DNA from 3 places in the Streptomyces javensis genome. Region 2 is predicted to be linked to each of the others. Evidence: riboswitches for the same ligand, from Rfam matches in the RefSeq annotation. Region 2 holds a riboswitch; each other region holds the start of a gene.
What was found. Region 2 has a riboswitch for S-adenosylmethionine ahead of thrC (threonine synthase). Riboswitches for the same ligand answer to the same signal wherever they lie in the genome.

Region 1: linked by a shared signal. The riboswitch ahead of ABD329_RS40155 (glutathione S-transferase C-terminal domain-containing protein) and the one ahead of thrC (threonine synthase) in region 2 are both predicted to bind S-adenosylmethionine.
Region 3: linked by a shared signal. The riboswitch ahead of ABD329_RS27805 (aminotransferase class V-fold PLP-dependent enzyme) and the one ahead of thrC (threonine synthase) in region 2 are both predicted to bind S-adenosylmethionine.

What each region holds. Positions count from the first base shown of each region.
Region 1 is NZ_BAAAIF010000075.1:7,910-18,385, reverse strand. Features, by position in the region: gene ABD329_RS40190 (transglycosylase domain-containing protein) at 1-1,361, shown strand, start outside; gene ABD329_RS40185 (hypothetical protein) at 1,348-1,695, opposite strand; gene ctaD (aa3-type cytochrome oxidase subunit I) at 1,698-3,362, opposite strand; gene ABD329_RS40175 (RNA polymerase sigma factor) at 3,467-4,063, shown strand; gene ABD329_RS40170 (CU044_5270 family protein) at 4,060-5,037, shown strand; gene ABD329_RS40165 (Fpg/Nei family DNA glycosylase) at 5,171-5,959, opposite strand; gene ABD329_RS40160 (PP2C family protein-serine/threonine phosphatase) at 6,045-7,199, shown strand; SAM riboswitch class IV at 7,315-7,461, shown strand; gene ABD329_RS40155 (glutathione S-transferase C-terminal domain-containing protein) at 7,809-8,675, shown strand; gene ABD329_RS40150 (LysR family transcriptional regulator) at 8,695-9,636, opposite strand; gene ABD329_RS40145 (hypothetical protein) at 9,710-9,883, shown strand; gene ABD329_RS40140 (Mut7-C RNAse domain-containing protein) at 9,918-10,476, opposite strand, start outside.
Region 2 is NZ_BAAAIF010000034.1:92,149-102,624, reverse strand. Features, by position in the region: gene groL (chaperonin GroEL) at 1-1,486, opposite strand, end outside; gene ABD329_RS27180 (cold-shock protein) at 1,803-2,009, opposite strand; gene ABD329_RS27175 (MoaD/ThiS family protein) at 2,418-2,696, opposite strand; gene thrC (threonine synthase) at 2,693-3,985, opposite strand; SAM riboswitch class I at 4,004-4,145, opposite strand; gene ABD329_RS27165 (glucosyl-3-phosphoglycerate synthase) at 4,336-5,283, shown strand; gene ABD329_RS27160 (alpha,alpha-trehalose-phosphate synthase (UDP-forming)) at 5,466-6,956, shown strand; gene otsB (trehalose-phosphatase) at 7,287-8,138, opposite strand; gene ABD329_RS27150 (DUF3263 domain-containing protein) at 8,341-8,664, opposite strand; gene ABD329_RS27145 (extracellular solute-binding protein) at 8,661-9,944, opposite strand; gene ABD329_RS27140 (ROK family protein) at 10,269-10,476, shown strand, end outside.
Region 3 is NZ_BAAAIF010000036.1:22,459-32,934, reverse strand. Features, by position in the region: gene ABD329_RS27830 (C40 family peptidase) at 1-704, opposite strand, end outside; gene ABD329_RS27825 (NYN domain-containing protein) at 1,162-2,523, opposite strand; gene ABD329_RS27820 (hypothetical protein) at 2,541-2,786, opposite strand; gene ABD329_RS27815 (rhomboid family intramembrane serine protease) at 2,940-3,674, shown strand; gene ABD329_RS27810 (Lrp/AsnC ligand binding domain-containing protein) at 3,671-3,952, shown strand; gene ABD329_RS27805 (aminotransferase class V-fold PLP-dependent enzyme) at 4,578-5,978, opposite strand; SAM riboswitch class IV at 6,184-6,302, opposite strand; gene trpD (anthranilate phosphoribosyltransferase) at 6,529-7,602, opposite strand; gene qcrB (cytochrome bc1 complex cytochrome b subunit) at 7,789-9,426, opposite strand; gene qcrA (cytochrome bc1 complex Rieske iron-sulfur subunit) at 9,423-10,476, opposite strand, start outside; gene qcrC (cytochrome bc1 complex diheme cytochrome c subunit) at 10,475-10,476, opposite strand, start outside.

The DNA of each region.
Region 1 (10,476 bases), on a different contig from region 2:
AGGAGCAGACCGCCACCCGCAAGATCAAGGAACTGGTGATCTCCCTCAAGGTCGATCAGCGCAACTCCAAGGAGGACATCCTCAGGGGGTATCTGAACACCAGCTACTTCGGCCGTGTCGCCTACGGCGTCCAGGCCGCCGCCCGCGCGTACTACGACAAGGACGTGGACGACCTCAGCGTCGAGGAGGGCGCGTACCTCGCGGCGCTGGTGCAGGCCCCCAGCCAGTACGACTGGGCCGTCGCGAGCCCCAAGGCGAAGCGCCTGGTCACCCGCCGCTGGAACTACGTCCTGGACAACATGGTCGACATGCGCTGGCTGGATCCCGCGCAGCGGAAGCGGATGCGCTTCCCCGTGCCGGTGGCCCCCGAGCCCGCCCCCGGTCTCGGCGGCCAGGCCGGGTATCTCGTGGACGCGGCCCGCAATGAGCTGATCGCCTCCGGCGTCAGCGAGCAGGAACTCGCCGCGGGCGGCTGGACCATCACCCTCAACGTCGACCCGGACAAGCAGCGGGCGCTCGAGGAGACGATGCACCAGGGGCTCGACGGCTCCGCCAAGGGCGAGCGGGGCCGTGCCGACGCGGCCGCCACCCAGGGCGGCGCGGTCTCGGTGGACCCGAGGAACGGGCGGATCGTCGCGCTCTACGGCGGCCGGGACTACACCCGGCACTATCTGTCCAACGCGACCCGCGGCGACTACCAGGTGGGCCCCGTCTTCGAACCGGTCACCACCGCCGCGACCCTGGGCGCCAAGATCCGGGACGGGGCCGCCGCCGACGGGCTGCCGGACGTCAAACGCACCGCCGGGGCGCTGGGCATGGACACCGACGGCGGCGGCTTCGCCACCAAGGAGTCCATCGGGCTGGGGCTGATGGGCTCGAGCCCGCTGAGGATGGCCGGTGTCTACGCCTCGTTCGACCACAAGGGCAAGCGGGTCACCCCGAGCATCGTGAAGTCCGCCCGGCGCGGCGATGAGACGGCCGGGCCGCCGAAGGCGGTGGGCGACCAGGCGATCACCCCCGCGGCCGCCCAGCTGATCACCCGGAGTCTCATCGAGGACGGCGGAGCGACCGCGGTACGCGCCGTCAAACGGCCCTCGGCGGGCAAGGGCGGGGTCTCCGACGACAAGAGGGCCGCCTGGTACGTCGGTTACACCCCCGACCTGGTCACCGCGGTCGCCCTCTTCGGCGAGGACGCCAAGAAGCGGAAGCAGATCCCCTTGAGGAACGCCCGTGTCCAGCGGGTCGCCGAGCTCTGGAGCGACTACACCGGCCGGGCGCTCGGCGACGCGCCCCCGGCCTGGTTCGACTTCGGCCCGGGGGCGGTTCCGGTCCCGACGCAGACGGCGCCTAACGCACGGTGAGGGCGGCGCCGAGGCCGCCGGCGAGGGCCGCGGCCCCGAGCAGGCAGGTCAGCAGCAGCCGGCGGCGCAGCGTGCGGTAGACCTCCCGGTACTCCGCCCGCAGCTCCTCGCAGCGGCGCACCACCGTGCGCAGGGTCTGCTCGGTGACGGCCAGCTGGTCCTGGATGTAGACCCGCTCGACCTCCGCCCGCTGGGCGGAGGTCAGCCAGTCGAGCCGGCCGGTGAGGCGGCGGGCCCGCTCCCGGGCCGCGTCCCGCTCGCCCTGGAGCAGCAGATAGCCTTCGATCTGGTTGATTCCGGCGGCGATACCGGGGGGCTCGGCGGCTCTGGCCATACTCACGCCACACTCTCCTTCTGGCCGACATCGGGATGGTGCAGATCGAACGCGGGGGATTCGGAACGGATCTTCGGCAGGCTGACGAAGTTATGGCGCGGCGGCGGGCAGGAGGTCGCCCATTCCAGCGAACGTCCATAGCCCCAGGGGTCGTCGGTGACGACCTTCTCGCCGTACTTGGCAGTCTTCCAGACGTTGTAGAGGAACGGCAGGAACGACAGGCCGAGGACGAAGGAGCTGATGGTCGAGATGGTGTTCAGGGTGGTGAAGCCGTCGGCTGCCAGATAGTCGGGAATTCTGCGGAGCATTCCCTCGGCGCCGAGCCAGTGCTGCACCAGGAACGTGCCGTGGAAACCGAGGAAGAGGGTCCAGAAGGTGATCTTTCCCAGTCGTTCGTCCAGCATCTTGCCGGTGAACTTGGGCCACCAGAAGTGGAATCCGGCGAACATGGCGAAGACCACGGTGCCGAAGATGACGTAGTGGAAGTGGGCGACCACGAAGTAGGTGTCCGAGACATGGAAGTCCATCGGCGGCGAGGCCAGGATCACGCCGGTCAGACCGCCGAAGACAAAGGTGATGAGGAAGCCGACCGCCCAGAGCATCGGGGTCTCGAAGCTCAGCGACCCCTTCCACATCGTGCCGATCCAGTTGAAGAACTTGATGCCGGTGGGCACGGCGATCAGGAATGTCATGAAGGAGAAGAACGGCAGCAGCACACCGCCGGTGACATACATGTGGTGCGCCCAGACGGTGACCGAAAGGCCCGCGATGGAGATCGTCGCCGCGATGAGCGAGATATAGCCGAACATCGGCTTCCGGGAGAACACCGGAATGACCTCGGAGATGATGCCGAAGAACGGCAGCGCGATGATGTACACCTCCGGATGGCCGAAGAACCAGAAGAGGTGCTGCCAGAGCAGCGCCCCGCCATTGGCCGCGTCGAAGATGTGCGCCCCGAATTGGCGGTCCGCCTCCAGGGCGAACAGCGCCGCCGCGAGCACCGGAAAGGCCAGCAGCACCAGCACACCGGTCAGCAGCACATTCCAGGTGAAGATGGGCATGCGGAACATCGTCATGCCCGGAGCGCGCATGCAGATGATCGTGGTGATGAAGTTGACCGAGCCGAGGATGGTGCCGAAGCCGGAGAGGGCCAGACCCATGATCCACATATCGGCGCCGACACCCGGTGAGCGGACCGCGTCCGACAGCGGGGAGTAGGCGAACCAGCCGAAGTCGGCCGCGCCCTGCGGGGTCAGGAACCCGCCCACCGCGATCAGCGAGCCGAAGAGGTACAGCCAGTACGCCAGCATGTTCAGCCGCGGGAACGCCACATCGGGCGCACCGATCTGGAGCGGCATGATCCAGTTGGCGAACCCCGCGAACAGCGGGGTGGCGAACATCAGCAGCATGATCGTGCCATGCATGGTGAACGCCTGGTTGAACTGCTCGTTCGACATGATCTGCGTACCCGGACGGGCCAGCTCGGCGCGCATCAGCAGCGCCATCACCCCGCCGATGCAGAAGAAGGCGAACGAGGTGATCAGGTAGAGCGTGCCGATCGTCTTGTGATCGGTGGTGGTCAGCCATTTCACGGCCGTGGCCCCCGGCCCGGGGCGGCGCGACGGCGGGGCGGCCGGCGCCGCCGCGACAACGGTGTTGTTCCTCATGACCGCTAGGTGTCCGGCACCCCGTGGATCATCACTCCGGTGGCCGGTCGGAATCGCCCGCCGCGAGGTGTGATGATCTGCGGTGTGCCGGACACCTTCGGATCATGAGCACCGACGACGCCTTCGACGCCGCCTACCGTGAGCATTACTGGGCGGTCAGCCGTTTTGTGGCACGGCGGCTGGACGACCAGGCATGGGACGTCGAGGAAGTGGTCGCCGAGGTCTTCGCGGTGGCCTGGCGGCGCCGGGCCGAACTGCCCGAGTCACCACTGCCGTGGCTGTACGGAGTGGCCCGGCACTGTCTGGCCAACACCGTGCGCGGCAAGGGCCGTTACCGCAGACTGCTGCTCAAACTGGGCCACCACGAGGTGACGCGCGGCGGGCGCACCGTGGCGAGCCCGGACGCCGAGCGGCCGGGCTCCTGGGTGCTGGAGGCGCTGTCCCGGCTCGCCGAGGCCGACCAGGAGGTGCTGCGGCTGACGGCGTGGGAGGAGCTGACCGTCGAGGAGCTCAGCACCGTGCTGGGGTGCGGCCGGTCCGCCGCGGCGATGCGGCTGCACCGGGCGCGGCGGCGGCTGCGGGAGCAGATAGAGAACCTGCGCCGGGACGACCGGGTCTCGGTGGGGTGCACGAGCGGCAAGGGCGACAGGGCCCATAGCGCTGACCGGGCCGGCGAGGCCCACAAGGATGGACACGCATGACCGACGAACTGGATCTGCTCCGCGAGGCCAACCCCGTGTCCGCCGACACCGGCCCCTGGCGGGACCGGCCGCTGAACGCGCGCGCCGAGCTGCTGCTGCGGCGGCTGCCGTCCCAGGACCGGGGGCGCCGTACCGTCCGGCGCGTCGTCTGGAGTCTGGAGGCCGCGGCGGCCGCGACGGTCCTCGCCCTCGCGCTGACCGTCTCGGGCACCCCTTCCTCCGCGGTGGCCGCGTCCAGACCAGTGCCGCTGGTGGCGCATGTGTCCCGGGCGGACGTATCGCTCACCGAGATCGTGCGGCGGGCGCGGGCGGCGGCCGAGGAGTCCCCGGGGAGGAGCGAGCGGGGCAGCCATTTCCAGAGCTGGGCGCTGAGCATGAAGTCGGGCGAGGACGCGGTGACGCTGCCCCGGGAGTCGCTGACCCGCTGGAACGCGGACGGCAGCGGTTCCACGCTGGAGGTGGCCACCGATCCGCGCCATCCGGGCCGCCCGGTGATCGAGGACGGACCCCCGCCGCGTACGGTTCACGACGGCAAGGTGCTGAGCGAGGAGCGCTATCCGCCCGGTATCAACGGCGCCAACGAGAGCTATTTCGAGGACCCCCCGACCGGTGCGTCCGCGCTGCGCGAATATCTCGCCGTCTGGACCCCGGACGCGGACCGCGACCCGGCGGAGCTGCTGTCGGCCGTCGGGTCCTTCCTCACGGTGTGGACCCCGGGACCGCGCCAGCGGGCGGACATCGCCACCCTGCTCTCCGGACTGGAGGGGCTTCGCCCGGCGGGCAGGGTCACCGACCGGCTCGGCCGGGAGGGGCAGGGGTTCCGGTTCACCGGCACCCCCGGTGGCCGTTATCTGATCGTCCTCGACCCGGACGACGGCAGGGTGCTGGACATCGAGGAGACGTTCACCCGGGACGCTCCCGAGTACCGGGTGAAGGCGGGCGATGTGATGTCCTACACGGCCTATATCTCCTGACCACCGGCGGCGTCGGGAGGGGCGGGCGAGGCGCGGGGGCGCGATCGGGGCGCGGGGACGCGGGGACGCGGGGACGCGGGGACGCGATCGAGGCGCGGGGGCGCGGGCGGGGTAGGGGTGGCGCGGGCGGACGTCAGGCGTCCTCCCGCTGGCAGTGGGGGCACCAGAGACTGGTCCGCCCCGCGATCCGGCCGCGGCGCAGCGGATTGCCGCAGCGGGGGCAGTGCGGATCCGGATCGTCACGCCGCCCGGTGAGCCAGTCCGGGTCGTCCGGTACCCGCCCCGCCCGTACCGAGGCGCGCAGCACCTCGCGCAGCGCGCCGTGCAGCCGATCGCGCTCGCCTTCGGTCAGCGCGTTCACCGGCCGCCGCGGGTGGATCCGGGCGTGCCACAGGATCTCGTCGCCGAGCAGATTGCCGAGTCCGGCGATCACGGCCTGGTCGGTCAGGGTGGCCTTGACGCGTCCGCGCCGCCCCTCCAGCAGCCGGTCCAGATCGGCCCGGCTCAGCGAGAGCGCGTCCGGGCCCTGGTCACCGATGATCCGGTCGATGTCGTCGTCGGTGGCGGCGAGCCAGATGCCCTTGAGCTTGCGCTGGTCCTCGTAGCCGAGGCGGTGGCCGTCGTCGAGGTCGAAGGCGACCCGCTGGAACCGGCCGGCCGGGTCGGAGTCCGCCGCGCAGACCAGCCGTCCGGTCATGCCGAAGTGGAGCACGACCGTGGGCCCGTCGGTGGGGGCGATCAGCCACTTGCCGTGGCGGCGCGGTGCCGCGAAGCGGCGGCCCTTGAGGTCGCGCTTCAGCCGCTGCGCGGTCACCCCGTGCAGCACCCCCGGATCGGCCACCTCCGCCCGCTCGACGCGGCGGCCCTCGGCGCAGGAGGCGAGCGTCCGCCGGAATCCCTCGACGTCCGGAAGCTCGGGCATAGCGTCAGGCTACGCCCGGGGCCTCCGTCGCGCGTTGTGGAGAGCGCCCCCGTTCGGGGGTCTTCATCGGATAAAGTACCCAATTATGCGATTCATGCGCGCCGCCCCGGGGGTGAGCGGTCGCAACCAGACGCTGTTCGCGATCACACGGTGTCTGCCGTTCCTGGTCCTGGCGGCGGTACTCGGCATCGAGCTCTCCCCCGCGCACACCCTCTACACCGGCCCCCTGCTCTCCCCGGCGCCGGCGCTGGCGGCGGTGACCATGGGGCCGGTCGGCACCGGCGGGGTGGCGGTGCTGGCGGGCGCGGTCAGCGCGATCACCGCCATCCACAACGACGCCTGGGGCACCCCGCAGGTGTACACCAATCTGCTGGCCCTGCTGGTGGTGGCGGTGGCGAGCGTGGCGACCAGCGCGGTGCGGGTGCGCCGGGACCGCGAGTTGGCCCATATCCGCCGGATCGCGGAGGTGTCCCAGAACGTGGTGCTGCGGCCGCTGCCCGCCCGGATGGGCGTGGTGAACACCGCCAGCGTCTATCTGGCGGCCGAGCGCGGTGCGCAGATCGGCGGGGACCTCTACGAGGCGATGTGCACCCGCTACGGAGTGCGGCTGATCGTCGGCGATGTGCGGGGAAAGGGGCTGGCCGCGGTGCGGTCCGCCGCGGCCGTGGTGGGCGCCTTCCGGGAGGCGGTGCACTACGAACAGGACCTCGCCGAGGTGATGCACCGCTGTGCGGCCGCGCTGGCGCGCGAGTACGAGCTGCTGGACCGCTCCCAGCTACAGGATCCGCAGGAGCTCGAGGAGCAGTTCGTCACCGTGCTCCTCGCCCAGGTGACGGACGATTCGCTGGTCCAGCTGATCAACCGCGGCCATCCGCCGCCCCTGGTGATGCGCGAGGGCGAGGTGCGCTCCCTGGACCCGGCGCGCCCGCTGCCGCCGCTCGGCCTCGAGGAGTTCCTCGGCCCTTCCGCGATCGGCGTCGAGACCTTTCCGTTCCTGACCGGTGACCGGCTGTTGCTGCACACCGACGGGGTGGTCGAGGCCCGCAACAACGACAACGAGTTCTTTCCGCTGCACCGGACCATGGAGACGCTGGACCGCGCCACCCCGTCCGAGTACCTGGACGGGCTGCGCCACGCCCTGGTCCGGCACACCGAGGGGCGGCTGGCGGACGACGCGGCCATGGTCCTCATCGAGCGGGACACCGGCGGCGCGGACCGGCCGTTCCGCCGAGCCGGTTGAGCCACCTCCGAGCCCGTTGCGCCAAGGCGCCGTACATCCGCCGTACCGTCGGCCGGTGTTGGCCGCTTCGGCATGGGTTGACGCCCTCGCGGAGCGCGACGACACTGTCAGGGACGGTCACGATTGTCAGCGCCCGCCGTGCGGAACCCCCGCTCAGGCGGGTCATCGGCCCCGGCTCGTTGACAGGCAACCCTTCTCCCGCGACGGGGTGCCCCCGGGTGACGACCAGGTTCCGTCGGCGTGGACGGGACAAGCGCGGTCTCGCTGCCTCGCGAGCCCCCGATGATGGGATCGGTGGAGATGCCCAGGACCGACAGCCACGGGGACGGCGCCCGCCGGCGTTCCCGTCCGTTGTCCCCGCTCCGCCGGCTCCGCCTCCTGACCAGACGGCTGCACATCGATCTGCTGCGCATCTGTAGCGCCTCCAGTCCAGCTCTCTGAGTCGGCCCGAGTCGACACGGTCACCGAGCGCGGTCCCGCGCGCCGGGGGGTCGGGTGTGTCCCGGCCCCGCCCCGGCGGGTGCCCCGCGCGGGCTTCCCCTCCGTCGTGCCACCGGCGCCGCCCTCGACCGGCGGTGGCCGGGGCTTCCGCCACTGCCTTGGAAAGCCATGTCCGAGACGTTTCCGGTCAGTTCAGGTCCTGCCGCTCTTCTCGAACCCGACCCCTGCTCACCCCGCCCCCGGATCGCCCCGCCCGCACCTCCGCACCGCTTCCGCAGCCGCATCGGCGTCGACCTCGCCGGTGGCTTCTATCCGGTGCCGCATCGCTATCGGCTCTACCTCTCCGCGAGCTGTCCGCTCTCACTGCGCGTCTCCATCACCCTCGATCTGCTCGGGCTGCGGGACACCGTGGCCACCACCCTCGTCGGGCTCCCGGACGACACCCCCGAGGCGTACGCCGCGCTGCGCGGGGCCTACGAGGCCACCTGGCACCGCTACAGCGGACCGGTGGACGCTCCCGCGCTGTGCGACGGCTGGACCGGACGGGTCGTCAGCAATCACACGCCCGACATCCTGCGCGACCTCGCCGGCCATCTGAGCGATGGCAGCGCTGCCGGACGCCCCCGGCTGCGCCCGGCGGCCCTCGCCACGGACATCGACGCCCTCCGGGACCTGCTCGACGCGGACGTCATCCACGCCGCCCGGCAGGCCGGGACGGCTGGCGTGGCGGAGTGCCGGGACGCGGCGCTGGAGCGGCTGCTGACCGCCCTCGGCCGGCTCGACCGCGGGCTGACGGCCGCGCCGTACGCCCTGGGCGAGGAGCTGACCGCCGCCGATGTGGACCTGTGGGTGGCCCTGGTCCAACTGGACACCGAGCACCGGCCCCTCCTGGACGCCGACGCGGCCGACCGGGTCTCCCGCCATGGGCAGTTGCGCGCCTATGTGCGCCGGCTGCACGCCCATCCGGCCTTCCACACCACGCTTCCGGAGGCCCTCCAGGACGAGGCGTCCCGAGAGGGCGTCGAGGTGTCCTGAGGGGCGGCACGGTGAGCGGTCAGGCGGCGGATCGGGGCCGGTCGTCCGGGCTCTGATGGTGGCGCACCGCCTCTTCCAGCGCCGCCATCCCGAGGTCGATCAGCGGATTCCGCCGACTTCCCCGGCGCACACAGGTGAGGATCCGCCGCGTCGGCACGTTCTCGCCCGCCACCGGCACCCGTACCACCGCCTGGCCCGCCGGACCCTCGGCCAGCCGCGGGATGAGCGAGACGCCCAGCCCGTTCCCGACCAGCGACCAGACCGCCGACCAGTGGGTGGCGGCGTGCACGATCCGCGGTGAGAACCCGGCCGCCGCGCACAGCACCCGCACCCGCTGGGCGTGGTCGCAGGTGCCCGGGTCGGAGACGATCCAGTCCTCGGCCGCCGCCTCCTCCAGCCGCACCGACGCCGCCCCCGCCAGCCGGTGGTCGGCGGGCACCAGCAGGATGTGCGGCTCCTCCAGCAAGAGGCTCTGCTCGAACCGCGCGTCATCCGGCGGCGGCCCGCCCTCGATGGGCTCCACGACCGCGATATCCACCTCGCCCGCCACCAGCAGGTCCATGCTCTCCGCGGTGTCGCACTCGCGCACCCGCACCAGCAGGTCCGGGTGGCTGTGCCGCAGCCGCCCGGCCGCGGGGGCGATCAGGCCGCTGATCGCGGTGGTGAAGCCCGCGATGCGCAGCGGTCCTGCCATGCCCGCCCGGTAGGACTCCAGCTCCGCCCGCGCCTCCTCCCACCGGGCCAGCAGATCGTCGGCGTGGTCGATGAGCAGGTGCCCGGCCGGGGTCAGCCGGACGCCGCGGCCGTGCGGCTCCAGGAGCGGGACCTTGAGCTCGCGCGCGAGCTCCCGCATGTGGTGGGAGACCGCGGACGGGGTGAGGTGCAGGGCCTCGGCGGCCGCGGTGACCGTGCCCTGCTGGCGCACCACCCGGAGCATATGAAGCCGGCGCAGGTCAATCATGCAATCATTTTGCACATACGACCCGCAAAACATGCAATGGACCTGAACGGTCGTCCGGCGCCATCCTGCTGCTATGAACACCGACACCCACACCATCGTTTCCCGGCACACCACCAGCGAGGGCGTCGTGGTCTGGAGCCGCTGCGCCTGCGGAAGGCTCCAGATGGCCCTCATCCCCTACGGCGCCCGCGGCAAGGGACTCACCGCGGGCGGACACGACTTCCACTGCCCCCGCTGCGGCGGTTAGCTCCGCTCTTGCGGCGCGGCGCACGGCCGGGCGCTCAGGACAGCGCGGACCGCGCGCCGCCGAACTCGCCCATCGCCCCGGCCACGATGGCCTCCAGACGGGCGTGGTGGGCTCCGCGCCAGTAGACCCGCTCACAGACCGTGCAGCGTGCGAAGACCTCGTAGGTGCGCCGGGTGCCGTGCTGGAGCCGCTCCCGGACCGTCTCCTTGTCGGCGTCCTCCAGCGGCCCGTTGCAGGCGGTGCAGCGGGTCCAGGGCGCCAGGCCCGGGGTGAACCGGCCGAGGACGTCGCGCAGTTGCTCATCGGGGCGGTCGCTGTAGACATACGCCCCGGCCCACAGCTCGCGGCGGCGCAACAGCCCCCGGTCGCGGGAGAGCAGCACCCGGCGCTGGGCGGCGGAGCGCGCGGCCAGTTCGGGGTCGCCGATGTCCTCGCTCTCGTACGCGGCGTCCACGCCCAGCAGCCGCATCCGCCGCGCGAGCGTGCCCAGGTGCACATCGAGCAGAAAGCGCAGCGGCGCGCCCGGCACCCGCTGCGGCCGGACGACCGGCTGGACCTCCACGGTCTCCCCCGCCCCCGGCACATGCGAGACG
Region 2 (10,476 bases):
CCTTGGCCGGGTCGATGATGCCCTCGGCGATCAGGTCCACGTACTCACCGGTCGCGGCGTTGAGGCCGTGACCCGGGGTCAGGTTGCGCACCTTCTCGACCACGACGCCGCCCTCGAGACCGGCGTTGACCGCGATCTGCTTCAGCGGGGCCTCCAGGGCCAGGCGCACGGCCTGGGCACCGGTGGCCTCGTCGCCCTCGAGCTCCAGCTTCTCGAAGACCGAGACGGTCTGGAGCAGGGCCACGCCACCACCGGCGACGATGCCCTCCTCGACGGCGGCCTTGGCGTTGCGCACCGCGTCCTCGATGCGGTGCTTGCGCTCCTTGAGCTCGACCTCGGTGGCGGCACCGGCCTTGATGACGGCCACGCCGCCGGCCAGCTTCGCCAGGCGCTCCTGGAGCTTCTCGCGGTCGTAGTCCGAGTCCGAGTTCTCGATCTCGGCGCGGATCTGGTTGACGCGGCCCTGCACCTGCTCGGTGTCGCCGGCGCCGTCCACGATCGTGGTCTCGTCCTTGGTGACCGTGATCTTGCGGGCGCGGCCGAGCAGGTCGAGACCGGCGTTCTCCAGCTTGAGGCCGACCTCCTCGGAGATGACGGTGCCACCGGTGAGGATGGCGATGTCGCCGAGCATGGCCTTACGGCGGTCACCGAAGCCCGGGGCCTTGACGGCGACGGACTTGAAGGTGCCACGGATCTTGTTGACGACCAGGGTCGCCAGGGCCTCGCCCTCGACGTCCTCGGCGATGATCAGCAGCGGCTTGCCCGACTGCATGACCTTCTCGAGCAGCGGGAGGAGGTCCTTCACGCTGCTGATCTTGGAGTTGACGATCAGGATGTACGGGTCGTCGAGCGACGCCTCCATACGCTCCATGTCCGTCGCGAAGTACGGGGAGATGTAGCCCTTGTCGAAGCGCATGCCCTCGGTGAGCTCGAGCTCGAGCCCGAAGGTCTGCGACTCCTCGACGGTGATGACACCTTCCTTGCCGACCTTGTCCATCGCCTCGGCGATGAGCTCACCGATCTGGGTGTCGGCGGCGGAGATGGAGGCGGTGGAGGCGATCTGCTCCTTGGTCTCCACGTCCTTGGCCTGCTCGAGAAGCTGGGCGGAGACGGCCTCGACGGCCTTCTCGATGCCGCGCTTGAGCGCCATCGGGTTGGCGCCCGCGGCGACGTTGCGGAGGCCCTCCTTGACCAGCGCCTGGGCGAGGACGGTCGCGGTCGTCGTGCCGTCACCGGCGACGTCGTCCGTCTTCTTCGCGACCTCCTTGACCAGCTCGGCGCCGATCTTCTCGTACGCGTCCTCGAGCTCGATCTCCTTGGCGATGGACACACCATCGTTGGTGATCGTGGGGGCGCCCCACTTCTTCTCGAGGACGACGTTGCGGCCCTTGGGGCCGAGGGTGACCTTGACGGCGTCGGCGAGCTGGTTCATCCCGCGCTCGAGGCCGCGCCGCGCCTCCTCGTCGAACGCGATGATCTTGGCCATGTGAAGTGGTCCTCCCAGAGACGGGGTGGATTGCTCCGGACCGCGCTGGCGCCCGCGACGGACGACCTGCCTGCCGCGCGGTTCCTTACCCCGCATGGCCTGGCGGGCCTCACCGACCCGGTCCTTCTGTCACTCTCAACGTCAGAGTGCTAACGCCAATGATTAGCACTCGGACCCATCGAGTGCAAGCGGCATTGCGCTCATGCGCCCTTGCGCCAAGCCGCTGATGATCAGCGCGGACACGCCGAAGGGCCCGTACCCTGTTCGGGACACGGACCCTTCAGACTTGTTCGTTCAGCTGCGTCGCGTCGGCGCGTCAGCCTACGGCCACGCGGACCATGTCGGCCTGCGGGCCCTTCTGACCCTGCGAGATCTCGAACTCGACCCGCTGGCCTTCCTCGAGGGTGCGGTACCCGTCCATCTGGATCGCGCTGTAGTGGACGAACACGTCCGCACCACCGTCGACCGCGATGAAGCCGTACCCCTTCTCCGCGTTGAACCACTTGACGGTGCCCTGAGCCATTCCTAACTCCCCTATTGCTGGCCCTTGCGCAGGACCGCACTCCGCGGACCCGGGTCAGACCTCACCCCCCGGATGTGGGGGGTGTGCGCCGGAACGCGTCGACCGCCGCTGAATGTATCCGTCCCAACGCCCTCTGCAACAGGTCAATCGGACGAGAATTCTGGGCACGGTCGAACGGTTAAAAGTGAGGAATTATGTGAAGTTCGGGCAAGCCGGGCCGGACATAAGGAACCAACCCGGCAATTCGTGCTCACACTTTACGCACAACTTGACGAGTTCTCATATGTGGCTCCGACCCCGGAGCCGTCGGGGAATCCGGGCAACTGTATCGCGATTCCACACACGGAATCGCCCCGTCCGGTTGTCCCCGGACGGGGCGATGCCAAAGGTGAGGAGGGGGACGCGGGGTCAGCAGCCGCCCGCGACCGCCGGGATGATCGAGATCCCGGCGCCGTCCGGGGTCGCCGTGGCCAGGCCGTCGGCGAAGCGGACGTCGTCGTCGTTGACGTAGACGTTCACGAAGCGGCGGAGCTTGCCGGTGTCGTCCAGGACGCGGGCCGAGATGCCCGCGTGGTTCTTCTCCAGGTCCGCCAGGACCTCGGCGAGGGTCGCGCCCTCGGCCGGGACCTCGGCCTGACCGCCGGTGTAGGTGCGGAGGATGGTCGGGATTCGGACGTTGACGCTCATGCGAGGCCAGCCTCTCGGAACGAGTCAAGGGTGGGGCGGATGATGGCGGAGGGACCCGTGGTGGGGGCCACCGCGTCGAGGGTCTTGAGGCCGTCGCCGGTGTTGAGCACGACGGTCGTCAGGGACGGGTCGAGCAGACCGTCCTCGATCAGCTTCTTGGTCACGCCGACGGTCACGCCGCCCGCGGTCTCCGCGAAGATCCCCTCGGTGCGGGCCAGCAGCTTGATGGCGTCGACGATCTGCTCGTCGTTCACGTCCTCCACCGCGCCACCCGTACGGCGGGCGATGTCCAGGACGTACGGGCCGTCCGCGGGGTTGCCGATGGCCAGCGACTTGGCGATGGTCCGCGGCTTCTGCGGCCGGACGACGTCATGGCCGGCCTTGAAGGCGGCGGAGACCGGGGAGCAGCCCTCGGCCTGGGCGCCGAAGATCTTGTAGGGCCGGTCCTCGACCAGACCGATCGCGATCAGCTCCTTCAGCCCCTTGTCGATCTTGGTGAGCTGGGAGCCGGAGGCGATCGGGACGACGATCTGGTCCGGCAGCCGCCAGCCGAGCTGCTCGCAGATCTCGTACGCCAGGGTCTTGGAGCCCTCGCCGTAGTACGGCCGCAGATTGACGTTGACGAAGCCCCAGCCCTCGCCCGCCGGGTCGCCGATCAGCTCGCTACAGAAGCGGTTGACGTCGTCGTAGGTGCCCTCGATGCCGACCAGCTCACCGCCGTAGACCGCGGCCATGACGACCTTGCCCGCCTCCAGGTCGTGCGGGATGAAGACGCAGGAGCGGAAGCCCGCGCGGGCGGCCGCGGCGCCCACCGCCCCGGCGAGGTTGCCGGTGGAGGAGCAGGAGAGGGTGGTGAAGCCGAAGGTGCGGGCGGCCTGGACGGCGATGGCGACGACCCGGTCCTTGAAGGAGTGGGTCGGGTTCCCGGAGTCGTCCTTGATGTGCAGCTCACCGGTCACGCCGAGCTCACGGGCGAGGTGGTCGGCCTTGACCAGCTGGGTGAAGCCGGGGTTCAGGCTCGGCAGATCCGCCACGTCCGCGGGGACGGGCAGCAGCGGGGCGTAGCGCCAGATGCTGTTCGGACCCGCCTCGATCTGCCGGCGCAGCCCCTCCGGGTCGCCGGCCGGGAGCTCGTACGCGACCTCGAGGGGCCCGAAACAGGCCTCGCACGCGAAGATCGGACCGAGCTCGAAGCGCTCACCGCACTCCCGGCAGGACAATGCGACCGCGGGGCCGAAGGCACCGGAGGTGGAGGAGGTCGTTGAGCTTTCTACTGACTGCACAGCCATGGATGGCGAGGCCCTTTCTCCTCATCTTCCTCGCGACGCATTTCGCCACGAGACGGAATTGGCACCTTCCCGAGCTGGGAGCCTCGCTGCGGAATGCGAGATCAGCTGGAGGGTTGCCGGGGCTTCAACGGGCCGTTCCCTCTGCCCCTCTGGATGAGCGGTATGGCACCGGGCGGAACCGGGGCGTTTGTCGGCACAGCGTCGTCGGTACGTCGGTAAACATCGAGGTCGACCCCGACATACGACGGCCATGTGCGTTGTTCAAGACTGTAACCGAAGGCCCGGATGGTTGAGGTAGCCGTCCGATGCGCGAGATGGGTCACAGTGACCACAACAGGGGAGACACACAGGTGCTGGATGAGGTGGAGCGCTGGCTGAAGCGTCGCTCCTGGTCTGCCGACGACCGTCCGCTGGATCGCCTGCTGGCCGCGAAGCGGGCCGCGACGACGACGGTGAGCGTGGTCCTGCCCGCCCTGAACGAGGAGGCCACGGTCGGCGAGATCGCCGACACGATCCGGCGTGAACTGATGGGCGGGGCGATGCCGCTGGTGGATGAGCTGGTGGTGCTGGACTCCGGTTCCACGGACCGCACCGCGGAGGTCGCCGCGGCGGCGGGCGCCACCGTCGTCCCCCGCGACTCGCTGCTGCCCCGGCTGCCCGCGCTGCCCGGCAAGGGCGAGGTGCTGTGGCGGTCCCTGCTGGCCACCAGCGGCGACATCGTCTGCTTCATCGACGCCGACCTGCGGGAATTCGAGGCACGCTTTGTCTCGGGGATCGTCGGTCCGCTGCTGACCGACCCCACGCTTCAGCTGGTGAAGGGCATGTACGACCGCCCGCTCGGCGAAATGGCGGGTCAGGGCGGCCGGGTCACCGAGCTGGTCGCCCGCCCGCTGCTGAATCTGCACTGGCCGCAGCTGGCCGGATTCGTCCAGCCGCTGGGCGGGGAGTACGCGGCGCGCCGCTCGCTGCTGGAACGGCTGCCCTTCCCGGTCGGCTACGGCGTCGAGCTCGGGCTGCTGGTGGACGCGCTGCACACGGTGGGGCTCGACGCGCTCGGCCAGGTGGACATCGGGGTGCGCAAACACCGCCACCAGGACGGGCAGGCGCTCGGCCGAATGGCGGCCGCGATCTACCGCACCGCACAGCTGCGGCTGGCCCGGGGCCACTTGGTGCGGCCGCGGCTGACCCAGTTCGACCGGGGCGAGAACGGCTTCGAGCCGCGCACCACGGCGGTGGACACCGAGGAGCGGCCGCCGATGATCGAGATCCCGGAGTACCCGGCGCGGCGCGCGGCCTGACGCGGGGCGTGACCCCTGTGACCCCTGTGACCCCGGGGCCCGGGCCCCGGGCCCCGGGCCCGGCCAGGCGTCCACGGAGCGGTGGCATCCTGGCGGTTACGTGGCCGGAACCGGAATAGCACCTACGGGGCAAGAAACCGTACGTACGTTTGCGCGGGGCCGCGCCTGGCTAGGCTCGCGACATGGCAGTTCCGCGCACCGCTCCGATCCTGGTCGCGTCCAACCGCGGCCCGGTCTCGTACACCCTGGGCGAGGACGGCTCGCTCACCGCCCGGCGCGGCGGTGGCGGGCTGGTCTCCGGGCTCAGCGCGATCGGCCCCGAGTCGGGCGGGGTGTGGGTGTGCGCGGCGCTCGGCGAGGGCGACCGCGAGGCGGCCCGGCGGGCCGGGGACAGCCATCTGAACCCCGGTGACACCGGCGGCCAGCAGGTGCGGATGCTCGACATCGCGCCGGACGTCTTCGCCGCGGCGTACAACGGCGTCGCCAATTCGGTGCTGTGGTTCGTCCACCACCTGCTCTACCAGACCCCGGTCGAGCCGGTCTTCGACGCGGAGTTCGCCGAGCAGTGGGCGGCGTACGAGAGCTATAACGCGGCCTTCGCGGACGCGCTCGCCCAGGAGGCGGTGGACGAGGCCGTGGTCCTGGTGCAGGACTACCACCTGGCGCTGGTGCCCGCGATGCTCCGCGAGCGCCGCCCCGATCTGCGGATCGGCCACTTCTCCCACACCCCGTGGGCCCCGCCGGACTACTACCGGCTGCTGCCGGACGACGTCGCGGCGGGTGTGCTGCGCGGCATCCTCGGCGGCGACCGCGCCGCGTTCCTCACCGAGCGCTGGGCCACCGCCTTCGCCGACTGCTGCGCGGCGGTGCTGGGCGCGGAGATCGTCCGGGACGGAGACGGGGACGGGGACGGTAGCGGTAGCGGCGACGGTGGCGGCATGGTAACGGCCGTTCGCTTCGAGGGCCGGGAGACCCGGCTGGGCGTCCACGGCCTGGGCGCCGACGCGGACTTCCTGCGGGAGCGGTCGCGCCAGGCCGATGTGGACGAGCGGCTGAGCACTCTGCGGGCGCAGATCGGGCCCGGCCGGAAGTCGATCGTCCGGGTGGACCGCACCGAACTGTCCAAGAACATCGTGCGCGGGCTGCTGGCCTACCGGCGGCTGCTGGAGACCCGCCCCGAGTGGCGCGAGCGCGTGGTGCACGTGGCCTTCGCCTACCCCTCGCGCCAGGACCTCGCGGTCTACCGCGACTACACCGAGCGGGTGCGGCGGATCGCGGACGAGATCAACGAGGAGTACGGCACGGAGGGCTGGACCCCGGTCGCCCTGCATGTGAAGGACGACTTCGCCCGGTCCCTCGCGGCCTACCGACTGGCGGACGTGGCCCTGGTCAACCCCATCCGGGACGGGATGAACCTGGTGGCCAAGGAGGTCCCGGTGGTCTCCGAGCGGGGCTGCGCGCTGGTGCTGTCCCGGGAGGCGGGCGCGTACGCCGAGCTGGGCGAGGACGCGCTGGTGGTGAACCCGTACGACGTGGAGGGCACGGCCCGGGCGCTGCACGAGGCGCTGCGCATGAGCGACGACGAGCGCGCGGACCGCACGAAGCGGCTCGCCGCCGCGGCGACCTCGCTACCGCCGCAGGCGTGGTTCCTGGCGCAACTGCGAGCGCTGTGACGGCCCGGTCCGGGTGAGTAGCGCGACCCGGGCACCAGGCACGACCCGACTTACGGACGCGGCCCGGATGCCGGGCACGGCCCGGGCGCCGGGCGCGATCCGAATGCCGGGCACGGCCCGGGTGCCGGACGCGGCCCGGATGCCGGACGCGGCCCGGATGCCGGACGCGGCCCGGGTGCCGGGCACGGCCCGGATGCCCGACGCGGCCCGGATGCCGGGCACGGCCCGGATGCCCGACGCGGCCCGGATGCCGGACGCGATCCGGATACCAGGCGCGGCCCGACTTACGGACGCGGCCCGGATGCCGGGCGGGCGCTGTCGCGCCCGGCCCTACGCGGCGTCGTTGCCTACCGCGGCGGCCAGGGCCGACAGCAGGTCCACCACACCCGCCGGGCCGTCGACCACCAGGTCGGCCCGCTTGGCGAGCTCGGTCACCTCCGTGCTGCCGCTGCACACCAGCATCCCCGGCACGCCTTCCTCGCGCAGCCGCTCCACCGCCGCGAACGCGGCCAGGTCACCCAGGTCGTCGCCCGCGTAGAGCACCGCTTCCGCGCCCGTCCGCCGTACGTAGTCGATGAGCGCGACGCCCTTGTCCATGCCCGGCGGCCGCAGCTCCAGCACCAGTCGGCCGGGTTCGACGATCAGCCCATGACGCTCGGCGAGCGCGTGCAGCGGCGCGCGCAGCCGCTCGAACGTGGCCTGGGGGTCCTCGGCGCGGCGGGTGTGGACGGCGACGGCGCGCCCCTTGTCCTCGATCCACGTACCGCGCGAGGCGCCGTGCTCCTCGAGGACGGCGGGGAGTTCGGCCCGGACGGCGGCGACGCCGGGGTGCGGTTCGGGCGCCTGCACCTCGCCGCTGCCCGCGTCCCAGCGCTCGGCGCCGTAGAGACCGAGGACGACGAGCCCGTCCAGCCCCTCGGCCCCCGCGAAGCCGCCGTACCGTACGGCGATCTCGGCCGGGCGTCCGGTGATCACCGCGACGGAGCGGATCCGCGGGGCCAGCCGGGAGAGCGCGGGGACGGCGCCGGGGTGGGCGCGGGCCTGGTCGGGGTCGGGGACGATCTCGGCGAGGGTGCCGTCGAAGTCGAGTCCGACGACGGCGCGTCCGGGCCGTGCGAGGAGGGCTGCGAGGCCCTCACGGCCGGCGGAGGTGGTGGGTACGGGGACGGGGTGACTTCCCATAGCGCTGCCCATGGCGGCGACCCTACCGGGCCCGGCGGCGCGGCGGGCTTCACCCGGGCGTACCTCCGGTGAACGCCCCCGGCGCCCGGCCGATGAACGCGCCACGGACACCGAACGGCCCCACGGCCATCCCACCGGTGATCGGCCCCCACGGCCGTCCCGCCGGTGAACGGTTCCGGCCGTCCCGTCGCCCCGAGGCGCGTCAGCGCCTTCCGCGGCGCTCGTCCCTGATCCGGCGCAGCCGGTTGACGGTCACCGGGTCGTGCTCCAGAGCCCTGGGGTCGTCAAGCAGCGCGTTCAGCAGCTGGTAGTAGCGGGTCGGGGAGAGGCCCAGCCCCTCCCGTATCGCCCGCTCCTTGGCGCCGGGACCCGGCCAGCCGCGCCGCTCCACGGCGAGCACGGCCAGATCGCGCTCCGACAGCCCGGTATCCGCGCCCGGTTCCTCTTCCCCGACCCGGTCCACGGGTTCCCCGACCCGGTCGGCGGGGTCGTCGGAGGGGCCGGGGCCGGGCGTGTCCACTGTCATGCCCCCGCATTCTCCATGGCGTCGGCCTCGCGCTGGATCTGGCCCAGCACGCTCGCCGGGTCGCCGCCCTTGGCCACGGTCGAGCCGATCTTCTGCTTGATCAGCTTGCTGACCTCCGCCCAGGAGGTCTTGTCCGCCGGGTAGAACTCCGCGCTCTCCAGCTCGTCCAGGAACCGCCACAGCCGCTTGTACTCACGGTCGCCGCGCATCGTCTGCTCGACGGCGGTGGTCACCGGCAGCAGGTCGTACTCGGTGACGAAGTCCAGCACGTTGTTCTCGGTGTAGACGAAGTCGAGGAACTTCCCGATCTCCTTGCGGTGGCCGTTCTGCTTGAAGGCCATCAGCCAGTCGGCGACGCCCATCGTCGACGGGGACTTGCCCCTGCGGCCGGGCAGCGGCGCGGTGCCGTATGCGATGCCGTGGCCGGACGCCTGCTGCATCAGGGTGGGGTGGCCGTTGAGCATGCCGACCTCGCCCCGGGCGAAGGCGTCGAAGGTGTCCTGCCGGTTGGTGCGTGCCGGGGAGCCGGGGCCGGTGAGGTCCGCGCCGACGAGTTCGTCGCGCAGCCATTCGAAGGCCTCGATGTTCTCGGTGGAGTCGATGGTGTAGCTGCCGTTGGGGTCGGTGTAGCCGCCACCGCCGCTGAGCATCCACATCATGGCCTCGGCCTGGCACTCCTCGGGGCCGAGCGGCAGCCCGTACGGGATCTTCACCCCGTTGGCCTTGAGCCGGACGGCCGCTTCCTTGAGCTCGGCCCAGCTGGTGGGGGCGGAGGATATCCCGGCCCGGTCGAAGAGCTTCTTGTTGTAGAAGAGCAGCCGGGCGCTGGCCACGAACGGCACTCCGTACTGCACCCGCCGCACCTCACCCGCCTGGGCGATCGAGGTGATGAAACCGGCCTGGGTGGGGATGGAGAGCATCTCGTCGGCGCGGTAGAGCTTGCCCTGTGCGGCGTAGTCGGCGTACGCGCCGATCTGTGCGATGTCCGGGGCCTGACCGTTCTTGACCATCTCGGCCACCCGGCGGTCCACCTCGGTCCAGCTGTAGACCTTGACGTCAACCTTGAGGCCGCTGTTCTTGGCCTCGAAGGCCCGGACCACCTTGTTCCAGTACTTCTGGGAGCTGTTGGCGGTGCTGTCGCCGTAGTCGGCCGCGACCACCTTCAAGGTGACGTCACCGCCGGAGCCGGAGCTGTCGCTGCCACAGGCCGTGAGTCCTGGTGCCGTCGCCACCGCCGCGACACCCGCCGTTGTCAGACCCAAGAACCGTCGCCGCTGCACCGCTGTTTTCCCACCCTATGGCTTGTTTCATCCTCAAGGGTCCTCCCCCGAGGTCGAGCGAGTCTGCCTTGCAAACCTCCACAAGGTCTACACCATGGGCATATCGCTTCGGTATCGGAGCTCGATTGCCCAGGTGAGAGGGGTGCTACACGCGTAAGTGGGATGTGTCACCCAGTCACAAACGGAGGGATTGGTTCACACCAACTCCCCTGCGACTCCCCCGCAACTCCCCTGCGACTCCCCCGCGGACAACGGCGTGATCTCCCGACGAGAAGCGGCGAGTGGACTAGACCTCTCATGGTGGATCGCGCGAGACTGTTCCATGTGAAACACGTCATCGCCCTGGATGTGGGCGGCACCGGTATGAAGGCCGCCCTCGTCGGGGCGGACACCACACTCCTCCACGAGGCCAGGAGGCCCACCGAGCGGGAGCTCGGGCCCGAGGCGGTCGTGGCCGCGATCCTCGACTTCGCCGCCGAGCTGCGCGCGATCGGCGAACGGCGGTTCGGCGGGCCCCCGCTGGCCGCGGGGG
Region 3 (10,476 bases), on a different contig from region 2:
GCGGCGGCGGCGCGCCCCGACTCGGGCACCTCGTTGCCGAGGTCGACGCGCTCGCTGGAGCGGTTGGCGCGCTCGGCGTCCTGGGCCGCCAGCTTGGCGCGCTCCTTGGCGGTCAGGGTGTTGAGGAGGTTCCGGGCCTTGGACAGCTTGCCCTGGATCTCGTCCTTCTTCTTGCCGAGCGCCTTACGGGTGTCGGCAAGGTCCTGGAGCTTGGTGGACGCCTCCTCGCGCTGCTGCTTGAGGGTGCGCTGCTTGTCGGCGATCTTCCGCAGGGACTCGGCCTGCTTGCCGCTCAACTGGCTGAGGGTGGACGCCTTCTCGAGGTAGGTGTCCGGGTCGGAGGAGAGGAGCAGCTGCACCGAGGGGTCGATCCCGCCGGAGCGGTACTGCGCGGTGGCCATCGAACCCAGGCCGTTGCGCAGCTTGTTCAGGTCCTCCTGGCCGCGTGCCACCTTGTCCTGGAGATCGCCGACCTGCTTCTCCAGCTTCTGCTGCTTCTCCTTGGCGCCGTTGTACTTCTCGGTCGCCTGCTCCGCCTCTTCGTAGAGCTTGTCGACCTGCTCCTTGACGTCCTTCTTGTCCTGCTTCGGAGCGGCCTGGGCGGCCTGGGAAGTGAGCGCGACGGCGGCGGCCGCGGTCGCGGTCGCGGTGAGGACGGTTACCCGAGTGCGGCTCGGCTGCTTGGGTCGACGGTGGGACGCCACGAAGGCGAGCTCCTTCTTCCTCCAGCCGCCTACCGGGAGTTGGGGGGTTGTGAAGCCCCGGCTCCGCGACAGGGCGCGGACTCGGCGGTACCTCCGCTGTCACCCCGGATGGGTGATCAACCGCGCGAAGGTTCGAGCTGACGATAGTGACCCCGCCGTGATCCGTTCAAATCCCGACGGCAAAAAAGTCGGTCCACGGAGGCATCTTTTACAAATATCGTACAGGCAGTGATGACCGATGACGCTCCGCTGACACCACAAGTGCCCCGGGTCAGACTTGTGAAGCCATTCGAAGTGATTCGGGCAGTTCGGCCGTGGAACGGAGAAACGGGGCAACCGGGGCGCGGGGCCGGGCGGTTCGGGGCACGTCGGCTCAGGTTCGAGCTACGTCGGCTCAGGTTCGAGCTACGTCGGCTCAGGTTCGAGCTACGTCGGCTCAGGTTCGAGCTACGTCGGCTCAGGAACGGGCAAGCCGCTTCAGCAGCAATGCCGATGCCACGGGGCGCGCTCCGGCGCGTGCCACCCCGTCGGCCACCTCGCGGTCGGTGGACACCACCACCACCGGACGACCCGGCGGCTCGGCCCGCACCAGCTGCCGGATCAACTCGTCGGCCGTCACACCCGGCTTGCTGAACAGCACCCGTACCCCGCGCGGCGGCGCGAGCAGCACCGGAGCGGCCAGCTCCGCCCCGTCGAAGACACAGGTCATCTCCGCGCCCGTCTGGGCCGCGAGCACCGCCAGACCGCCCAGCAGCCGCAGCCGCTGCTTCTCCAACGGCATGGTGGGATAGCCGGTCTTGGTGACGTTGTAGCCGTCCACCACCAGATGCGCCTGGGGCAGCGCGAGCAGCTGGTCCAGCAGCGCCGGGTCCATCTCCGACAGCGCCCTGGTCGCTATGTCCTTCGGCGTCATCTTCCCCGGCTCCACGGCGTCCACCGTGTCCGCCGGGCGCATCGACGCGGGCGGCAGGGCGAGTTCGCGCCGCAGCCCCTGCGCCGCGTCCAGCACCGTGTCCAGCAGCAGCCGCAGCCGCATGTCCTCCACGCTGCGGCCCTCGCGCACCGCCCGCCGGCTGGCCTCCAGCGCCGACTCCGCCTCCGAGAGCCGGGCCCGCAGCCGCCGTGCCTCGCTGTCCGCGGTGGCCTGACGGGCCGCCGCCTCCGACCGCACGGACTCCAGCTCCGCCTCGATCTTGCGCAGCGCGGCCGCGCCCCGCTTCACATCGCTCTGCGCGCTGCGCAGCTTGCGCTGGAGCACGTCGTTCTCCTTGCGGGCCGACTCCAGCTCGGTGCGCGTCCGCTCCGTCTCGTGCCGGGTGGCCGCCTTGGCCTCCGCGAGCTCGTCGCGCAGCCGCTGGAGCTCGCGCGCCGCCTCCTCACCGGCCCGTTCGGCGGAGGCCCGCTGGGCCTCCTCGCCCGCCGCCTCGACCAGCTTGACCCAGCCCACCGGGCGCAGCACATACGCCACCGCCGCGACATCCACCGGATCGGCCGCGGCGGGCGGCGACCCGCCCTCGATCGCCTCGGCCAGCTCCCGCTGGGTCTCCCGCAGCCGTCCCGCGATCCGCTGCCGGAAGACGGGGTCGCTCTCCACCGCGGCGGCCATCGCGTTGCCCGCGAACTTGGCGCGGCGGGTCGGGGTGAAACGGGCGTACTGCCGCAGCTGGGTGGGCAGCTCGGTGACCGTCAGCCCGCCGAAGGCATCCGCGACCAGCGCCACCACGCGCCGTCGCACCCCTTCCGGCAGGGGGCGGTCCAGCGCCTCGGGGACGCCCTCGGCGTCACCGGCCGCCCCGGGGTCACCGGTCCGCTCCACCACCTGTCACCGCTCCGTTCTCAGGCGCTCTGGCCGGTGCTCGGACGATCCACGAGTTCGACCTGGTCGACCGCGTTGCACCAGCGACAACGCACTGACTCAATGGTCTCACCGAGCACCTCGCGTTCCTCGACTCTGGGTTCCCCCGCCAAGTCGAGATGCACATACTCCACGGCTCTGGTCGAGCGGGTCACATCGAACCGGGTGAGATTGCCGCACAGTGTGCAACGCCAGCGGGTCTGGTCGGTCGGCAGGGGCACGGCCATGGTTGCGGGTCCTCGCTTCTCGGCTCGTCGGCGGCGTCCTGTAACCCTACGGCCTGAGCCCTGGCCCGTGCCGGGCCCGTCCGCCCCCCATGACCCGGCGGAGCGCGGCGAGGCGCTCTGTGGAGGTTGTGTCCGGTACGGAATGATCTGCCCATGATCGAGACGTCGTCGGGGCGCCACCGCCCCTGGATGGCGGGGCCCGGCCGCCCCTGGATGACGTACGGCCTGATCGTCAGCTGCTGCCTGATCTTCGTCCTCGGGCCGGCCTCGGGGCTCAACCCCGGCTACGGCTCGGGCGGGCGGCTGATGGAGGCCCAGTCCACGTACTTCGAGCGCTGGGGGGTGGTGCCCACCGCGCTGTGGAGCGGCGACCCCGATCAGCCGCTCGCCCCGCTGACCGCGCTGTTCGTGCACGGCAACTGGCTGCATCTGCTCGGCAACATGCTGTTCCTCTATGTCTTCGGGGCGATGACCGAGGAGCGGATGGGCCGTCTCCAGTTCGCCGTCTTCTACCTCGCCACCGGCTATCTGGCGCTGCTCGGCTACGCCGCCGCGCACGCCGACTCCGCCCAGTCCCTGGTGGGCGCCTCCGGGGCCATCTCCGGGGTGCTCGGCGCCTTTCTGTGGCTGTTTCCCCGGGCCCGGGTGACCAGCCTCTTCCCGTTCCTGCTCTTCCTCCCGCTGCGGTTTCCCGCCTGGGCGGTGCTGATCTTCTGGGTGGCCCTCCAGTGGCTGGCCGCCCGGCAGGCCGACGACCGCCCCGGCGTCGCCTATCTCGCCCATCTCGTGGGCTTCACGCTCGGCTTTCTCTACGCGTGGGCCCGGTTCGGGCGGACGGCTAGAGTGGGCGGCGCAGCCCGGCCCAGTGAGGGAGAAAGCCAGCCGTGATCACTTCGATCGTGCTCATCAAGACCAACGTGGACCAGATCCCGGAGACCGCCGAGAAGATCGCCGCGCTGGAGGGTGTGAGCGAGGTCTACTCGGTCACCGGCGCGCACGATCTGATCGCGATGGTGCGGGTGGCCCGGCACGACGACCTCGCGGACATCATCACGGGCCAGATCAGCAAGCTGCCGGGGGTCGCGTCGACCGAGACCCATATCGCGTTCCGGACGTACTCGCAGCACGACCTGGAGGCGGCGTTCGCGATCGGGCTGGACGGCTGACGGCTGTCAGGCGGCGCGTGGCGCCTGCGGCGGGCCACGCGGCGGAGCCGCATATCGGTGCTTCCCCCCTCCCCGCCCCTTCCCACTACTGGGGCTCCGCCCCAGACCCCAGCCGGACCCTCTGGATGCGCGCGGACGCCCGCGCCACCCACGACAGCGACGACCACCTCCTCACCCCCGCGGAAACCGGGGCTCGCCCCCAGGCCCCGGCCGGGCGACCCGAAGGCGCGCGGGCGCCCGCGCTGACGAACCGACCACGATCAGCCCACCGCCGCCGACACCCACAACAGCGACGACCGCCCCCTCACCCCCGCGGAACCGGGGCTCCGCCCCAGGTCCCGGCCGGGCCGACCCGGCTGCGGTCATCCGCCACGTAGGCCGCAGACGCGGCCAGCCCGCCGGTGCGGGCATTCGCGCCCTCACCGCCCGCCCCGCAGGCACCCTGGCCCCTGCCCTCGCAGGGCGGTCAGCTGATCGCGGGGTCCAGGGGCGGAGCCCCTGGTTGCGGGAAGGGGCGGGGAGGGGAAAGAACCCCCGGACACCCCCGCAGGGCCCGGCGCTCCCGAACGCTTGGCCCAGGGCCCAGGGGCCCAGGGGCCCAGGGGCCCACGAGGCCCGTTGGGTCTCAGCCGCGGTCGGGGACGCAGCGGCCGTCCTCCGTGCGGTAGGTCCACCGGGCGCCGTCGCGCACCAGCTCCTTCACGGCGCCCACGAACCGCTCCACATGCTCGTCCGGAGTGCCCGCCCCAAAGCTGACCCGGATCGCGTTCAGCGACCGCTCCCCCGGCGCGGCCTCGGGCGCGCCGCACTCGCCCGGCTCGTCGGGCTCGCTGTCCAGCAGGGTGCGGACCAGCGGATGGGCGCAGAACAGACCGTCGCGTACGCCGATGCCGTACTCCGCGGAGAGCGCCGCCGCGAAGTGGGAGCTGTTCCAGCCCTCCACCACGAACGACAGCACGCCGACCCGGGGCGCGTCGTCGCCGAACAGCGAGAGCACCCGCACCTCGGGCACCGCGGCCAGCCCCGCCCGCACCTTCTCGATCAGCTGCCGCTCACGGGCGACCAGGCCCTCGAAACCGGCCTCGGTCAGCGCCTTGCACGCCGACGCGATCGCGTAGACCCCGATGACGTTCGGCGAGCCCGCCTCGTGCCGGGCGGCGGTGGTGTGCCACTCGACGTCGACGCCGCCGTCCTCCCTGCGCGTGACCTTACGGCTGGCGCCGCCGCCCGCCAGATACGGCCGGGCCTCCCGCAGCCAGTCCGCCCGCCCGGCCAGCACCCCGGCCCCGAAGGGCGCGTACAGCTTGTGCCCGGAGAAGGCCACCCAGTCCACGTCCGCCTCGGCGATGTCCACGGGGTGGTGCGGGGCCAGCTGCGCGGCGTCCAGGACGATACGGGCGCCGTGGGCGTGCGCGGCCGCGGCCAGCTCCCGCACCGGCCACAGCTCGCCGGTCACATTGGACGCGCCGGTCACGCACACCAGCGCCGGGCCCCCGGCGCGCCCCGCGAGCGCCTTCTCCAGCGTCTCCACCGCCTGCCGCGGGGAGCGCGGGGCGCTGAGGTAGCGGACGGTGACGTCCTCCCGCTGCTCCCACGGCAGCAGCGAGGCGTGGTGCTCGGTCTCGAAGACGAAGACCTCGGTGCCCCGGGGCGCCACGGCGGCCAGGAGGTTGAGCGAATCGGTGGTGGAGCGGGTGAAGACGACCTGGTCGTCCTCGCGGCAGCCCAGGAAGGCCGCGACGTCCTTACGGCTGTTCTCGAACAGGTCGGTGGACAGCTGCGAGAGGTAGCCCGCCCCGCGGTGCACGCTGCCGTAGTACGGCGCGTAGGCGGCGATGTCGTCCCAGACCCGCCGCAGCGCGGGGGCGCTGGCGGCGTAGTCGAGCGCCGCGTAGGTCACCTCGCCGCCCGTGACCAGGGGCACCAGGACGTCGCCGCCCAGCACGGGCAGCGGCTCACAGGCGGCGGCAGCGGAGGTGGTGGCAGTGGCGGTGGCAGTGGCGGTGGCGGCAGGGCGTGCGGACATGGCGAAGTCTCCCGAAGGGGTTGAAGGAATGCGTGACGCGCCGGAAACGGCGGCGGCGGCGAGCCGGCCGTAAGGGCGCGGAAAATCGCTCGACGCACGGCCATACCGCGCGGAGCACATTGAGGAGAGACGGGGCCGCTCGGCCCTAACGCATTCGCTGCATCACGGAAGAACTCCCTCGACCACCAGGACCCCTAGTGCGAGGGGTCCGCGCTTGCCGCCGGCCTCGCTGCCTGGCGGCCTGGTCATCACCCGGGGCACCCCGCCACGGACGGAGGGTTGCCGGACAGCGGGCCGGGGCCGTAGTCGCTGTCGCTCGTGACCTGGGCAGGAGTATGCCATGCCGTAGGCCGGCGCCCATGGTCTGTCCGCATCCCGGACAGACCATGGGCGCCGTAAGGAGTTCGGCGGCGCCCTGAAGGGGCGCGAGGCTGTGTCGATGTGCGGCTCCGCCGCGGCTGTATCGACATGCGGCTCCGCCGCGTGGGCGACCAGCCACGACGGCGCCGCAGACCGTCGACGGCATATCAGTCCACTTTCAGCGGAGCGTTTACGCGTGGGTGGCCCGCACCCATCGCTCCAGAACGTCCCGTGCCGCGCCCGAGTCGATCGACTCGGCGGCCCGCGCCACACCCGCCCCGATCCGGTCCGTCAGGGGCTTGTCCCCCGGGTCCGCCTCGAGGGCCACCAGCGCCGCCGCCGAGTTCAGCAGCACCGCGTCCCGCACCGGGCCCCGCTCGCCCGCCAGCAGCCGACGGGCCACATCGGCGTTGTACGAGGCGTCAGCGCCCCGCAGAGCCTCCACGGGGGCCCGTTCGACGCCCACGTCCCGGGGGTCGAAGGTCTCCTGGCGCACGGCGCCGTCCCGGACCTCCCACACCTGGGAGGTCGTGGTCACGGTCAGCTCGTCCAGCCCGTCGTCGCCCCGGACGACCAGCGCGGAGGAGCCGCGCTCGGCCAGCACCCCGGCGATGATGGGCGCCATACGGGCGTCGGCGACCCCGGTCGCCTGACAGGTGACCTTCGCCGGGTTGGTCAGCGGGCCGAGCAGGTTGAACGGGGTGGCGACACCCAGCTCGCGGCGGGCCGAGGCGACATGGCGCAGCGACGGGTGGAACTTCACCGCGAAGCAGAAGGTGATCCCCGCCTCCTCCGCGACCTCGACCACCCGCTCGGGGGTGATGTCCAGATTGACGCCGAGCTTCTCCAGCACGTCGGAGGCGCCGCTGGCGGAGGACGCGGCGCGGTTGCCGTGCTTGACCACCCGCGCGCCGGTACCGGCGACGACCAGCGCGGACATGGTGGAGATGTTGACGGTCTTGGCGCGGTCGCCGCCGGTGCCCACGATGTCCACGGTCGCCCCGGGCACCTCGATCACCCGGGCGTGCTCGTACATGGCCCGCACCAGACCGGCCACCTCGGAGACCGTCTCGCCCTTGGCGCGCAGCGCGATCGCGAAACCGGCGATCTGGGCGTCGGTGGCCTCGCCCCGCATGATCCGGTCCATGGCCCAGGCGGTGTCGTCGGCATCGAGGTCCCGGCCGGCGATCAGCGACGTCAGTACGTCCGGCCAGGTGCGGGCCGTCGCGGTGCTGTCGCCTCCGGCGGGGGTCACAACGTCCATGGTCCGCTCCTGGATCCGTGGGGGTGGGCAGGGAAGGGGTCCGCGCACTTCAGCGGCCCGCCGCAAGCCTATCGGCCGCACGGCCAGGGCCCCGGCCGGACCGTGTGGTCCGGGCCGGGGCCCTGGTCTGTGGCGTCGCTGTATGTCGCTGTATGCGGAAACCGGTCGCTGCGGGTTACCGGGAGATCAGTGGTGGCCGTGGCCGCTGGTGATCTCGTGGTACTCCTCGCGGGTCGGCTTCGGAATGACGTTGTCCCCGCCGTAGTAGCCCTTGGAGAGCTTCGAACGGAGCTTCTGGGAACGCTTTATCTTCCGCTTGACCCCGTTCTCGTCGACCTCCGGGCCGATCTCGTAGGGCTCGGGCTGCTCGTGCTGGGTGAGCGTGTGCAGCTGCTCCTGCGCGAGCGGCTCGTGGACCTCGATGAACTCACCGTGCGGCAGCCGCTTGATGATGCCGGTCTCACGGCCGTGCAGCACCTTGTCCTTGTCGCGCCGCTGGAGGCCGAGGCAGATCCGCTTGGTGGCGATGAACGCCAGGACCGGGCCGACGAAGAAGGCGATCCGCACGAACCACGTGATCGAGTTGATCGACAGGTGGAAGTGGGTGGCCCACAGGTCATTACCGCCACCGACCAGCATCACGAAGTACGCGGTGATCCAGGCGACACCGAACGCGGTACGGGTCGGGGCGTTGCGCGGGCGGTCCAGGATGTGGTGCTCGCGCTTGTCGCCGGTGATCCAGGACTCGATGAACGGGTAGAGCCCGATCGCGAACAGGACCAGCGGGAAGAGCACGATCGGGATGAACACGCCCAGCACGAGCGTGTGGCCCCAGGCGGTGATCTCCCAGCCGGGCATCACACGGACCAGACCCTCGGCGAAGCCCATGTACCAGTCGGGCTGGGCGCCGGTGGAAACCTGGTCGGGCCGGTAGGGGCCGATGGTCCAGATGGGGTTGATGGTCGCGACCGCGGAAAGGGCCGCGATCACACCGAAGACCAGGAAGAAGAAGCCGCCCGCCTTGGCCATGTAGACCGGCAGCAGAGGCATGCCGACGACGTTCTTCTCGGTCTTTCCGGCCCCGGGGTACTGCGTGTGCTTGTGGTAGAAGACCAGGATCAGGTGCGCCACCAGCAGGCCGAGCATGATGCCCGGCAGCAGCAGGACATGGACCGGGTAGAGCCTCGCGATGAGGTCCGTACCGGGGAACTCGCCGCCGAAGACGAACATCGAGATGTAGGTGCCGACCACCGGGATCGACAGGAACACACCCTCGATGAACCGCAGACCGGTGCCGGAGAGCAGGTCGTCCGGGAGCGAGTAGCCGGTGAAGCCGGTCAGCATGCCGAGGAAGAACAGCAGGAAGCCGAACAGCCAGTTGATCTCACGCGGCTTGCGGAACGCACCGGTGAAGAACACGCGCATCATGTGCGTGAACATGCCGGCCAGGAAGACCAGCGCGGCCCAGTGGTGGATCTGCCGGATCAGCAGACCGCCGCGCACCTCGAAGCTGATGTCGAGGGTCGACTGGAACGCCTCGGACATCCGCACGCCCTGCATCGGGACGTACGGGCCCTCGTAGACGACCTCGGACATGCTGGGGTGGAAGAACAGCGTCAGGTACACACCCGTGAGGATGATGACGATGAAGCTGTAGAGGCAGACCTCGCCCAGCATGAAGGACCAGTGGTCCGGGAAGATCTTGCGCATATTGGCCTTGGCCAGGCTGTAGATGCCCAGCCGGCCATCGGCCCAGTCCGCGACGCGCTCACCCGCGGGCGCTTTGCCCCGGCGCTGCGCGGCGCTGTCGCTTGTAGTACTCATCCGCGCTCCCAGTAAGCAGGACCGACGGGCTCCGAGAAGTCGCCCATGGCTTCGAGGTACCCCTGGTCGTTGGCCCTGATCCGCAGCTGCGGCAGCGCGTGACCGGCCGGACCGAAGATCACTCGGCCACCGTCGGAGAGGTCGAAGGTCGACTGGTGGCAGGGGCACAGGACGTGGTGGGTCTGCTGCTCATAGAGGTTGATCGGGCAGCCGACGTGGGTGCAGATCTTGGAGAACGCGACGATGCCCTCGTGCGACCAGTCCAGTTCGCGCTTGTCCTTGATGTTCTCCGGCTGGAGCCGGACCAGCATCAGGGCGGCCTTGGCGATCTCCGTCTGGAAGTCGTGCTGCTCCTCGCTCATGCCCTCGGGCATGGCGAAGGTGAGCGAACCGACGGCGATGTCCTCGGGGCGCAGCGGCTGCATGGTGTTGTAGTTCATCAGCCGCTTGCCCTTGGCCCACTTGGTGTGCCGGAGCTTGGTGCCCGGCATCGGACCGAGGTCCCGCAGCAGCACGATGCCGGAGAGCGGCACCAGCGCGAGCGCGCCGAAGAGGGTGTTGCGGGCCAGCTTGCGCCGGCCGAAGCCGGACTCCTTGGCGCCGGCGGCGAAGTCCTCGAGGACCTTCGACTTGACCTCGGGGCTGGCCTCGATGGGGTGGCGCTCGTCGGCGATCTCCACATCGGACATCAGGGTGCGGGCCCAGTGGACCGCGCCCGCGCCGATGGCGAACAGCGCGATGCCGAGCGTCAGCCCCAGCGCGAAGTTCAGCGCGCTGATGTGCCCGATCGGGAAGACGTAGATGTACTTGTCGACCGGGAGTGCCACATACGCGGCGATGAAGGCGATCGTGGCCAGCATCGAGACCGTGAAGAGCAGGGCGACGGTGCGCTCGGAGCGCTTCGCGGCCCGCTCGTCGATGTCCTGCTTGCGGTGCTCGTGCGGGGGCAGCCCCGGGTCGGCGAACGGGTCCTCGGTCGGCCTTACGGCGCTCCCGGCCCCCCGCCCTTCCGGCAGCTTGTCTTCTGCTTCTGAAATCTCGTGGCTACTC